Regions from separate parts of the Streptomyces sp. NPDC101132 genome, predicted to be linked through region 2. Evidence: riboswitches for the same ligand, from Rfam matches in the RefSeq annotation. Region 2 holds a riboswitch; the other holds the start of a gene.
The links. Region 2 has a riboswitch for S-adenosylmethionine ahead of ACIQUR_RS08730 (aminotransferase class V-fold PLP-dependent enzyme). Riboswitches for the same ligand answer to the same signal wherever they lie in the genome.

Region 1 (5,599 bases), on a different contig from region 2:
CACGAAAATTCGGATTACAGCAGGGCAAGTCGGGCCGGATGAAACGCGCCAACAGCGCATATCGCACACGTACATTGACCCGATGTCGACCATGCCGCTGCTCGCTCATATGCGCGCGGCATGAACAGCGAGGGGGGCTACCCCAACCCTACCGCGCGCAACCAACCAGAATCGCCCCCTCCGCTTTTGCGGAAGGGGCGATTCGATGAACTATTCGGGTTCCGGAAAAGGCTCCGGAAACGGGACTCAGCAGCCGCCCGCGACCGCCGGAATGATGGAGATGCCGGCGCCCTCGGGGGTCGCCGTCTCCAGGCCGCCCTCGAAGCGCACGTCGTCGTCGTTCACGTACACGTTCACGAAGCGGCGCAGCTTGCCCTGGTCGTCCAGCACGCGGGCGGCGATGCCGGGGTGGTTCCGCTCCAGGGACTCGATGACCTCGGCGAGGGTGGTGCCCTCGGCGGGGACCTCGGCCTGGCCGCCGGTGTAGGTGCGGAGGATGGTGGGGATGCGGACGTTGACGCTCATGGGGCTGTGCCTTCCGGGGAGCAGCGGCGGGGGATCAGGAGGCGAGGCCGGCGGCGCGGAACGCGTCCAGGCTCGGGCGGATGGTGGCGGTCTGGCCGGTGCCGGAGATCGCCTCCAGGGTCTTGAGGCCGTCACCGGTGTTGAGGACGACCGTGGTGAGGGACGGGTCCAGCCGGCCCTCCTCGATCAGCTTCTTGGTGACGCCGACGGTCACGCCGCCCGCCGTCTCGGCGAAGATGCCCTCGGTCCGGGCGAGCAGCTTGATGGCGTCCACGACCTGCTCGTCGTTGACGTCCTCGACGTAGCCGCCGGTGCGGCGGGCGATGTCGAGCACGTACGGGCCGTCGGCCGGGTTGCCGATGGCCAGCGACTTGGCGATGGTGTTCGGCTTCTGGGGGCGGACCACGTCGTGGCCGGCCTTGAAGGCGGCGGAGACCGGGGAGCAGCCCTCGGCCTGGGCGCCGAAGATCTTGTACGGCTTGTCCTCGACCAGGCCGAGCCTGATCAGCTCCTGGAGACCCTTGTCGATCTTCGTGAGCTGCGAGCCGGAGGCGATCGGGATGACGATCTGGTCGGGCAGCTGCCAGCCGAGCTGCTCGCAGATCTCGTACGCCAGGGTCTTGGAGCCCTCGCCGTAGTACGGGCGGAGGTTGACGTTCACGAAGCCCCAGCCCTCGCCCAGCGGGTCGCCGATGAGCTCGGAGCAGAAGCGGTTGACGTCGTCGTAGTTGCCCTCGATGCCGACCAGGTCGCCGCCGTACACCGCGGCCATGACGACCTTGCCCTGCTCCAGGTCGTGCGGGATGAACACGCAGGAGCGGAAGCCGGCGCGGGCGGCGGCGGCGCCGACGGCGCCGGCCAGGTTGCCGGTGGAGGAGCAGGAGAGCGTGGTGAAGCCGAAGGCGCGGGCGGCCTCGACGGCGATCGCGACGACGCGGTCCTTGAAGGAGTGCGTCGGGTTGCCGGAGTCGTCCTTGACGTAGAGCTTGCCGGTGACGCCCAGCTCCCTGGCCAGGTTCTCGGCGTCGACGAGCTTGGTGAAGCCGGGGTTCAGGTTCGGCTTGTCGGCCACGTCCGCGGGGACGGGCAGCAGCGGGGCGTAGCGCCAGATGCTGTTCGGGCCGGCCTCGATCCGCTTGCGGAGGGTCTCCGGGTCGCCGGCGGGCAGGTCGTACGCCACCTCAAGGGGCCCGAAACACTCCGCACAGGCGAAGATGGGGCCGAGGTCGAAGCGGGTTCCGCACTCGCGACAGGAGAGTCCGGCGGCGGGACCGAGGTCGACCTGGGTGGGGGTAGCGTGCTGTGAAGCCATGATGGCGAGGCCCTTTCTCCTCATCTTCCCCATGGCGGACGTCGCCATGAGACGGAATTGGCACCTTCCCTAGCCAGGAGCCTCGCTGCGCGACGATGCGCACGAGACCGGCTGGAGGGTTGCCGGGGCTTCAACGGGCCGTGTCCCTCTGCCCCTCTGGATGAGCGGTATTCGATTGTCAGCGCGGCATCCGACCCCCGACATGCGTTGGTCATCCGCGTTGTTCAAGACTGTAACCGAAGGGCCGGGAGGTGGAAGGTTCCGTCCGAACGGCGAGATAGAGATCACTGGGAACGACCACTGACGAGGGGATCCGGGGTGCTGGAAGAGGTGGAGCGCTGGCTGGCCAGCCGGTCCTGGTCGGCTGCCGACCGCCCGCTCGACCAGCTGGCCGCCGCCAAACGGGCGCGGGGCAGCCGGGTCAGCGTGGTGCTGCCGGCGCTCGACGAGGAGGCCACGGTCGGGGAGATCGTGGAGGTCGTCCGGCGCGAGCTGATGGACCCGGTTTCCGGTACGCCGCTGGTGGACGAGCTGGTGGTGGTCGACTCGGGCTCGACCGACCGGACCGCCGAGGTGGCCGCCAAGGCCGGCGCGCGGGTGGTGCACCGGGACGAGATCCTGCCGCGGATCCCGGCGCTGCCGGGCAAGGGCGAGGTGCTGTGGCGGTCGCTGCTGGTGACCTCGGGGGACATCGTCTGCTTCGTGGACGCGGACCTGCGGGACTTCGACGCCGCCTTCGTCTCGGGGATCGTCGGACCGCTGCTGACCGATCCCGAGGTGCAGTTCGTCAAGGCGATGTACGACCGGCCGCTGGTCGGCGCGGACGGGGTGCCGGACGCGGGCCCGGGCGGCGGGGCCGGTCAGGGCGGCCGGGTGACGGAGCTGGTGGCCCGCCCGCTGCTGAACCTGCACTGGCCGCGGCTGGCGGGGTTCGTCCAGCCGCTGGGCGGCGAGTACGCCGTACGCAGGTCGCTGCTGGAGCGGCTGCCGTTCCCCGTGGGGTACGGGGTGGAGCTGGGGCTGCTGGTGGACGCCCTGCACACGGTGGGCCTGGACGCGCTGGCGCAGGTGGACGTCGGGGTGCGGATCCACCGGCACCAGGACGGGCTGGCGCTCGGGCGGATGGCGGCCGCGATCTACCGGACCGCGCAGCTGCGGCTCTCGCGCGGGCACCTGGTCCGGCCGGAGCTGACGCAGTTCGTCCGCGGCGAGGGCGGGTTCGAGCCGCGGACGTACGCCGTGGACACGGAGGAGCGACCGCCGATGCGGGAGATCGAGGAGTACACACGTTTGAGCGGCCGCGAGGCGGGCTAGGTTCGCCGCATGGCTACCCAGGACGGTCTTCAGGATCCGCGGCCGGGTCCGCAGGTGCTCGTCGCGGCCAACCGCGGCCCCCTCTCCTACGCCCTCGCCGCCGACGGCACGCTCAGTGCCCGGCGCGGCGGGGGTGGTCTGGTCTCCGGCCTCTCGTCCGCCCTGTCCCGGCGCCCCGGCTCGCTCTGGGTCTGCGCCGCGCTGGGCGAGGGGGACCGGGAGGCGGTGCGGCGCGGGGTGTCCGAGGCGGGCGTGCGGATGCTCGCGGTCGACGAGGGGGTCTACCAGGACGCGTACAACGGCATCGCGAACTCGGTGCTGTGGTTCGTCCACCACATGCTGTACGACATCCCGGTCGAGCCGGTCTTCGACGCGGAGTTCCGCCGGCAGTGGGACGCGTACGTGACCTACAACCGCGCCTTCGCCGAGGCCCTGGCCGCGGAGGCGGGCCCGGGGGCGGCGGTGCTGGTCCAGGACTACCAGCTGGCGCTGGTGCCGGGGCAGCTGCGCGCGCTCCGGCCCGACCTGCGGATCGGCCACTTCACGCACACCCCGTGGGCGCCGCCCGAGTACCTGCGGATCCTGCCGGACGACATCCGGGAGGAGCTGCTGCGCGGGATGCTGGGCGCGGACCGGGTGGGCTTCCACACCGAGCGGTGGGCCGCGGACTTCGCCCGCTGTGCGGCGGAGCTGGGCGAGACGCCGGCGGTGTCGGTGCACCCGCTGGGCGTGGACGCCGAGGACCTGCGGACGCTGGCGCACCGGCCGGTGGTCGAGGAGCGGCTGGCCGAGCTGCGGGAGGTCGTGGGCGACCCGGCGCGGAAGACGGTCGTGCGGGTGGACCGGACGGAGCTGAGCAAGAACATCGTGCGGGGTCTGCTGGCCTACCGCGAGCTGCTGCGGGGGTGGCCCGAGTGGCGGGGCCGGGTGGTGCACCTGGCCTTCGCGTACCCGTCGCGGCAGGACCTGGCCTCGTACCGCTCGTACACGGAGAGCGTGGGGCGGCTGGCGGAGGAGATCGAGGCGGAGTTCGGCACCCCGGACTGGCGGCCGGTGGTGACGTACGTGAAGGACGACTTCCCCCGCTCGCTGGCGGCGTACCGGCTGGCGGACGTGGCGCTGGTGAACCCGGTGCGGGACGGCATGAACCTGGTCGCCAAGGAGATCCCGGTGGTCTCGGACCGGGGCTGCGCGCTGGTGCTCTCGCGGGAGGCGGGGGCGTACGACGAGCTGGGCGAGGACGCGCTGGTGGTGAACCCGTACGACGTGTCGGCGACGGCGCGGGCGCTGCACGAGGCGCTGTCGATGGGGGATGCGGAGCGTACGGAGCGTACGAAGCGGCTGGCTGCCGCCGGCTGCGCGAACCCGCCGGCCCGCTGGTTCGAGTCCCAGCTCACGGAGCTCCAGGCCTAGTCCCTGTCTTTCGCCCCACGGGCGCGGGGCCCGGGTCCCGTGCCGGTGGGGGTCCCGTGCCGGGTGCGGGTCCCGTGCCGGGTGCGGGACCGGCGCGGGACCCGTTCGGGCCGCGGGCCCGTCAGGACAGGGCGGCGGCCAGGTCGGACAGGAAGGCGACGACCGCCGGAGGGCCGTCGAGGACGAGGTCCGCCCGCTCCGCCAGCTCGGCAACCTCCGCGCTCCCGCTGCACACCAGCAGCCCCGGCAGCCCGTTCTGGCGCAGCTTCTCCACCGCGGAGAAGGCGGCGAGGTCCCCCAGGTCGTCCCCCGCGTACAGCACGGCACCGGCGCCGGTCTCCGCGAGGTACTCGGCCAGGGCGACGCCCTTGTCCATGCCCGGCGGGCGGAGTTCGAGGACGGCGCGGCCGGGCTCGACGATCAGTCCGTGCCGCTGGGCCAGCTCGGCGAGCGGCTCCCGCAGCGCCTCGAAGGCGGCCTGCGGGTCGGCGGCACGGCGCGTGTGGACCGCGACGGCCCGCCCCTTCTCCTCGATCCAGGTGCCCTGCCAGGCGCCGATCGCGTCGAGGAACCCGGGCAGCTCGGCCCGGACGGCCGCGACCCCGGGGTGGGGGGCGGGCGCGTGGACGGTGCCGGATATCGCGTCCCAGCGCTCGGCGCCGTAGTGGCCGAGCACGGTCAGCCGCTCCAGCCCGGGTACGCCGGCGAAGCCGCCGTACCGCACGGCGACGCCCGCCGGGCGGCCGGTGATCACGGCGACGGAGCCGACGCGGGGCGCGAGGGCCGCCAGCGCGGGGACCGCGCCGGGGTGGGCGCGCGCCTGGTCGGGGTCAGGGACGATCTCGGCGAGAGTGCCGTCGAAGTCGAGGGCGACGACCGACCGCTCCGGTGTGCGGAGCAGCGCGTCGAGCGCTTCGCGGCCTGCGGGAGTGGTGGGCGTGGGCATGCGATGCGAATGGCTCCCCATGGCCCCGACCCTACCGGCGCCCGGCCCCCGGCGCGGGGTGCTTCCGTCCAACCCCCGGGAATCCGGGC
Region 2 (5,599 bases):
TGCTGGTCCTCGGCATGTTCACCGGCTTCACCGGTTACTCCCTGCCGGACGACCTGCTCTCGGGCACCGGTGTCCGCTTCATGGAGGGCGCGATCCTGTCCGTGCCGATCGTCGGCACGTACCTGTCGTTCTTCCTCTTCGGCGGCGAGTTCCCCGGCCACGACTTCGTGGCCCGGTTCTACTCGATCCACATCCTGCTGCTGCCGGGCATCATGCTCGGCCTGCTGGTCGCCCACCTGATCCTCGTCGTGTACCACAAGCACACGCAGTTCGCGGGTCCGGGCCGCACCGAGAAGAACGTCGTCGGCCTGCCGCTGATGCCGGTCTACATGGCCAAGGCCGGAGGCTTCTTCTTCCTGGTCTTCGGTGTCATCGCGGCCGTCGCGGCGATCGCCTCGATCAACCCGATCTGGGCGCTCGGCCCGTACGTCCCGGACCACGTGTCCACGGGCGCGCAGCCGGACTGGTACATGGGCTTCTCCGAGGGCCTGATCCGTGCCATGCCGGGCTGGGAGATCAACCTCTGGGGCCACACGCTCGTCCTGGGCGTGTTCATCCCGCTGGTGATCTTCCCGCTGGTCCTCGCGGCCATCGCCGTCTACCCGTTCATCGAGTCCTGGGTCACCGGCGACAAGCGCGAGCACCACATCCTGGACCGCCCGCGCAACGCCCCGACCCGTACCGGCTTCGGTGTGGCGTGGCTGACCTGGTACGTCATCCTGCTCATCGCGGGTGGCAACGACATGTTCGCGCAGTACTTCCACCTGTCGATCAACTCGATCACCTGGTTCGCCCGCATCGGCTTCTTCGTCGGCCCGGTCATCGCGTTCATCATCACCAAGCGCATCTGCCTCGGCCTCCAGCGCCGGGACAAGGACAAGGTGCTGCACGGTCGCGAGACCGGCATCATCAAGCGCCTGCCGCACGGTGAGTTCGTCGAGGTCCACGAGCCGCTCAACCAGGCCAAGCTGCACACGCTCACCGCGCACGAGCAGTACGCGCCGGCCGAGCTGGGCCCGACGGTCGACGAGAACGGCGTCGAGCGCAAGGTCAAGGGCAGCGAGAAGCTGCGCGTGAAGCTCAGCAAGGGCTACTACGGCGAGAACAACCAGATTCCGAAGCCTTCGGTGGAGGAGTACAAGGAGATCCAGAGCGGCCACGGCCACCACTGACCTCCGGATGATCGACGGAGTGACGCGCCCCGCGCGTGACTCCTGAAGCAGTCGCCACGGCAAGAGCCCCGTCCGGGCACCGGACGGGGCTCTTCGCCGTCCGCCCGTCCATATCCGTCCATAGTCCGGGGGTCCACTCCCCGGACGCGGCTCTTCGCCGTCCGTGGGGGTCGATAGGCTGAGGGTGACCCCTTTATCGGCTGTGGACCCAGGAGTGGACCATGAACGTTGTGACCCCGGCAGGCGGCGACAGCGTGGCGGACCGGTCCTGGCCGGGCGTCCTGGACGCCCTCCTCACCGGTCAGGACCTCTCGGCGGACGACACCGCCTGGGCCATGGACCGGATCATGCGCGGCGAGGCGACCAACGCCCAGATCGCCGGCTTCGCGGTGGCCCTGCGGGCCAAGGGCGAGACCGTCGCCGAGATCAACGGCCTCGTGCGGACGATGTACGCGCACGCCAACCTCATCGAGGTGCCCGGCCGCACGGTGGACATCGTGGGCACCGGCGGCGACGGCGCCAAGACCGTGAACATCTCCACCATGTCGGCCGTCGTGGTCGCGGGGACGGGCGCCAAGGTCGTCAAGCACGGCAACCGGGCCGCCTCCTCCGCGAGCGGCGCCTCCGACGTCCTGGAGAAGCTCGGCGTCAACCTCGACCTCACCCCGCGCCGCGTGGCGGAGGTGGCCGAGGAGGCCGGCATCACCTTCTGCTTCGCCGTCAAGTTCCACCCGGCGCTGCGGCACGTGGCCGCCGCCCGCAAGGAGCTGGGGATCAGGACGACCTTCAACTTCCTCGGCCCGCTCACCAACCCCGCCCGGGTGCGCTCCCAGGCCACTGGCGTCGCCGACGCCCGGATGGCGCCCATCGTCGCCGGCGTGCTCGCCGAGCGGGGCTCCTCCGCGCTGGTGTTCCGCGGGGACGACGGACTGGACGAGCTGACCACCACCGCCACCTCCCGGGTCTGGTGGGTGCGCGACGGCCGGGCGGTGGAGCAGTCCTTCGACCCGCGCGACGTCGGCATCCCGCTGGTGGACGTCGCGGAGCTGCGCGGCGCCGACGCCTCGTACAACGCCGACGTGGCGCGCCGTCTGCTGGCCGGCGAGACCGGCCCGGTGCGGGACGCGGTGCTGCTGAACTCGGCGGCGGCCCTGGTGGCCGTGGAGCCCGGCGGAGGCAGCCTGGAGGAGGAGATCGCGGCCGGCATCGCCCGTGCGGCCGAGTCGATCGACTCCGGCGCCGCTCGGGCCGCCCTGGAGCGCTGGGTGGCCGCCAGCAACGCGTGACGCCTGCTGCGGGCCCGGTGGGTCGGGCGCGAGGGGGCCGGGACGGCTGCGTCCCGGCCCCCTCGCGGGTACGGCCGGTCCGGGATGCGGACAGCCGGTTGCGCTGGGCGGATCTTGTGGCAGGATGCTCACCAGGTCACGAGTGACAGCGTTTTGGCCCCGGCTTGCTGTCCGGCAACCCTCCGTCCGTGGCGGGGTGCCCCGGGTGATGACCAGGCCGTGGGCAGCAAGGCCCTCGGCAAGCGCGGACCCCTCGACACCAGGGGTCCTGGTCTCTCGAGGAGCTTCTTCCGTGAGCAAGCGAATGCGATAGGCGCCCAGCGCCCTTTCTTCATCCCTCCGTACGGTCCCGTGGCACGTCCGCGTTCCCGTGCGTCGAGGCAACCCCCGTACTCCGCGTGCCGTTCCGGCGTACCCGCGTACGGGTCGAACGAAGCCATCCGCCCTTCCTCCACCGGGAGACACCGTCATGTCCGCGTACCCGAACGCCACCGCCACCACTTCCACCGACGCCGCCTCCGCCCGGACCGGGGCCGACGCCTGCTGTGACGGGCCGCTGCCCGTGCTCGGCCGCGACGTGACCGTGCCGCTGGTCACCGGCGGCGAGGTCACCTACGCGGCCCTGGACTACGCGGCCAGCGCCCCCGCGCTCCAGCGGGTGTGGGACGACGTGGCCGCGTACGCCCCGTACTACGGCAGCGTGCACCGGGGGGCCGGGTACCTCTCGCAGCTGTCGACCGACCTGTTCGAGCAGAGCAGGGTCACGGTGCACGAGTTCCTCGGCTGCCGGCCGTCCGATCAGGTGATCTTCACCCGGTCGACCACCGACTCGCTCAACCTGCTGGCGCAGGTGCTGCCGGCCGGCTGCCAGGTGTTCGTCTTCGAGACCGAGCACCACGCCTCGCTGCTGCCCTGGCGGGACGCCCGGGTCACCTACCTCAACGCCCCGCGGACCCCGGAGCAGGCCGTGGAGACCCTGGAGCGCGCGCTGGCCGACCGCGACCCGCACGGCCCCGCCCTGGTCTGCGTGACCGGCGCCTCCAACGTCACCGGCGAGCTGTGGCCGGTCAGGGAGCTGGCCGCCGCGGCCCACGCGCACGGCGCGCGGATCGTGCTGGACGCCGCCCAGCTCGCCCCGCACCACCCGGTCTCCGTCACGGAGCTGGACGTGGACTGGGTGGCCTTCTCCGGCCACAAGCTGTACGCGCCCTTCGGCTCCGGCGTGCTGGCCGGCCGCGCGGACTGGCTCCAGGACGCGGAGCCGTACCTGGCCGGCGGCGGCGCCTCCCGGAAGGTGACGCGGCGCGTCAGCGGGGAGGGCGCCGGGGGAGTGGACGTCGAGTGGCACACCACGGCCGCCCGCCACGAGGCCGGTTCGCCGAACGTGATCGGCGTCTACTCGATCGCCTCGGCCTGCCGGGCGCTGACCGAGGCCGGCTTCGACCGGCTGGTGGCGCGGGAGCAGGAGCTGGTCCGGCGGGTCCGCGAGGGCCTGGCGGACGTGCCCGAGGTGCGGATCCTGTCGCTGTTCGGCGACGACGCGCCGCGCGTGGGCGTCATCTCGTTCGTCGTGGACGGCTGGAACAGCTCCCACTTCGCCGCCGCCCTGTCCGCCGAGTACGGCATCGGCGTACGCGACGGCCTGTTCTGCGCCCACCCGCTGGTGCGCACCCTGCTGGGCAGCGCGCCGCAGGAGCCGGGCGAGTGCGGGGCGCCGGAGGCGGCCCCCGGCGAGCGCAGCCTGAACGCGATCCGCGTCAGCTTCGGCGCCGGCACCCCCGACGAGCACGTGGAGCGCTTCGTCGGCGCCGTGCGGGAACTGGTCGCCGACGGCGCCAAGTGGCAGTACCGCACGGAGGAGGGCCGCTGCGTCCCGGCGGTCTGACCGCCCCTCACGGACCCGCTCGTACGGTCCGGATCCGCGTGCACGGTGTGGCGGGCCCCGGTGGCCCGCCACCGGCATGCCCGGGACGGTGCGTCCCGGTCGGTCAGGCGTCGAGGCCGATCGCGAAGGCGGCCTCCAGGTCGTGCTGGGAGTAGGTGCGGAAGGCGACGTGCGTGTCCGTGGCCTCGACGCCGGGGATCTTGCTGATCTTGCCGGGGATGATGTCCGCCAGGTCCTCGTGGCGCCCGACGCGGACCATCGCGATCAGGTCGTAGGTGCCCGTCACGGAGTAGACCTCGCTGACGTTGTCCAGCGCGGCGATCGACTCGGCGATCTCGGGGATGCGGTCCACGCTGGTCTTGATGAGCACAAGGGCGGTGATCACGGCTGGCTGTCTCCCTCGGTGGCCGTGGCTGGGTCCTTCACTCTAGTCGTACGCCGGTAGCGCCCCCAGGCGTAGAGGAAGCCGATCGAGAAGCCCACCAGGTGGGCCAGATAGGCGACCCCCGGCCCGCTGCCGGCCCGGTTCGCGGCCACCCACTGGAGGGCGAACCAGAACACCAGCACGATCCAGGCCGGGAAGCGCAGCGGCAGGAAGAGGAGCACGGGGACCAGGCTGGTCACCCGGGCCCGCGGGAACAGGCACAGGAAGGCCCCGAGCACCGCCGAGATGGCCCCCGAGGCGCCGATCAGGGTCTGCGGGGAGTCGGCGTTGGCCGCCGCGTACGCCAGCAGCGCCAGGTACCCGGACACCAGGTAGAAGAAGGCGAACTCCACGCGGCCCATGTGCTCCTCGGTCATCACGCCGAAGACGTAGAGGAAGAGCATGTTCCCCAGCAGGTGGAGCCAGTTGCCGTGCACGAAGAGCGCCGTGAGCGGGGTCAGCGCCGCGCGGCCCGAGCCGGTGAACAGCTCGTCCGGCACCACGCCCCAGCGGTGCAGGTACTCCGTCTGCGCCGCCAGCAGCTCGTCGCCGGTGCCGTACAGCGGGTCGAAGCCGGACAGCGGGCCGAGCAGGAAGAGCACGGTGCAGGCGGCGATCAGGGTGTGCGTGACCAGCGAGCCGCGGACGGCTCCCCACCTTACGATCATGACCAGAGCATCCCGTATGGGACGGACCGGGACAGCTTGCCTCGCCGTGTCTCGCATGGAGGACGGGGCTCCACCCGGCGGTGGCGACAGGCCGTAGGGTTACGAGCGGTACGGAAGAGAGCACGCGAGCAACACGCACCGAAGTCCCAGAAGGAGAGAGACGG

Region 1: it holds a riboswitch for S-adenosylmethionine, as region 2 does, so the genes downstream of both, thrC (threonine synthase) here and ACIQUR_RS08730 (aminotransferase class V-fold PLP-dependent enzyme) in region 2, are expected to answer to the same signal.

The regions. Positions count from the first base shown of each region.
Region 1 is NZ_JBIVYX010000002.1:112,537-118,135, reverse strand. It holds gene ACIQUR_RS04850 (MoaD/ThiS family protein) at 247-525, opposite strand; gene thrC (threonine synthase) at 560-1,861, opposite strand; SAM riboswitch class I at 1,855-2,004, opposite strand; gene ACIQUR_RS04840 (glucosyl-3-phosphoglycerate synthase) at 2,156-3,151, shown strand; gene ACIQUR_RS04835 (trehalose-6-phosphate synthase) at 3,161-4,564, shown strand; gene otsB (trehalose-phosphatase) at 4,686-5,531, opposite strand.
Region 2 is NZ_JBIVYX010000003.1:255,211-260,809, forward strand. It holds gene ACIQUR_RS08720 (cytochrome bc complex cytochrome b subunit) at 1-1,172, shown strand, start outside; gene trpD (anthranilate phosphoribosyltransferase) at 1,394-2,458, shown strand; SAM riboswitch class IV at 2,593-2,709, shown strand; gene ACIQUR_RS08730 (aminotransferase class V-fold PLP-dependent enzyme) at 2,928-4,343, shown strand; gene ACIQUR_RS08735 (Lrp/AsnC family transcriptional regulator) at 4,447-4,728, opposite strand; gene ACIQUR_RS08740 (rhomboid family intramembrane serine protease) at 4,725-5,435, opposite strand.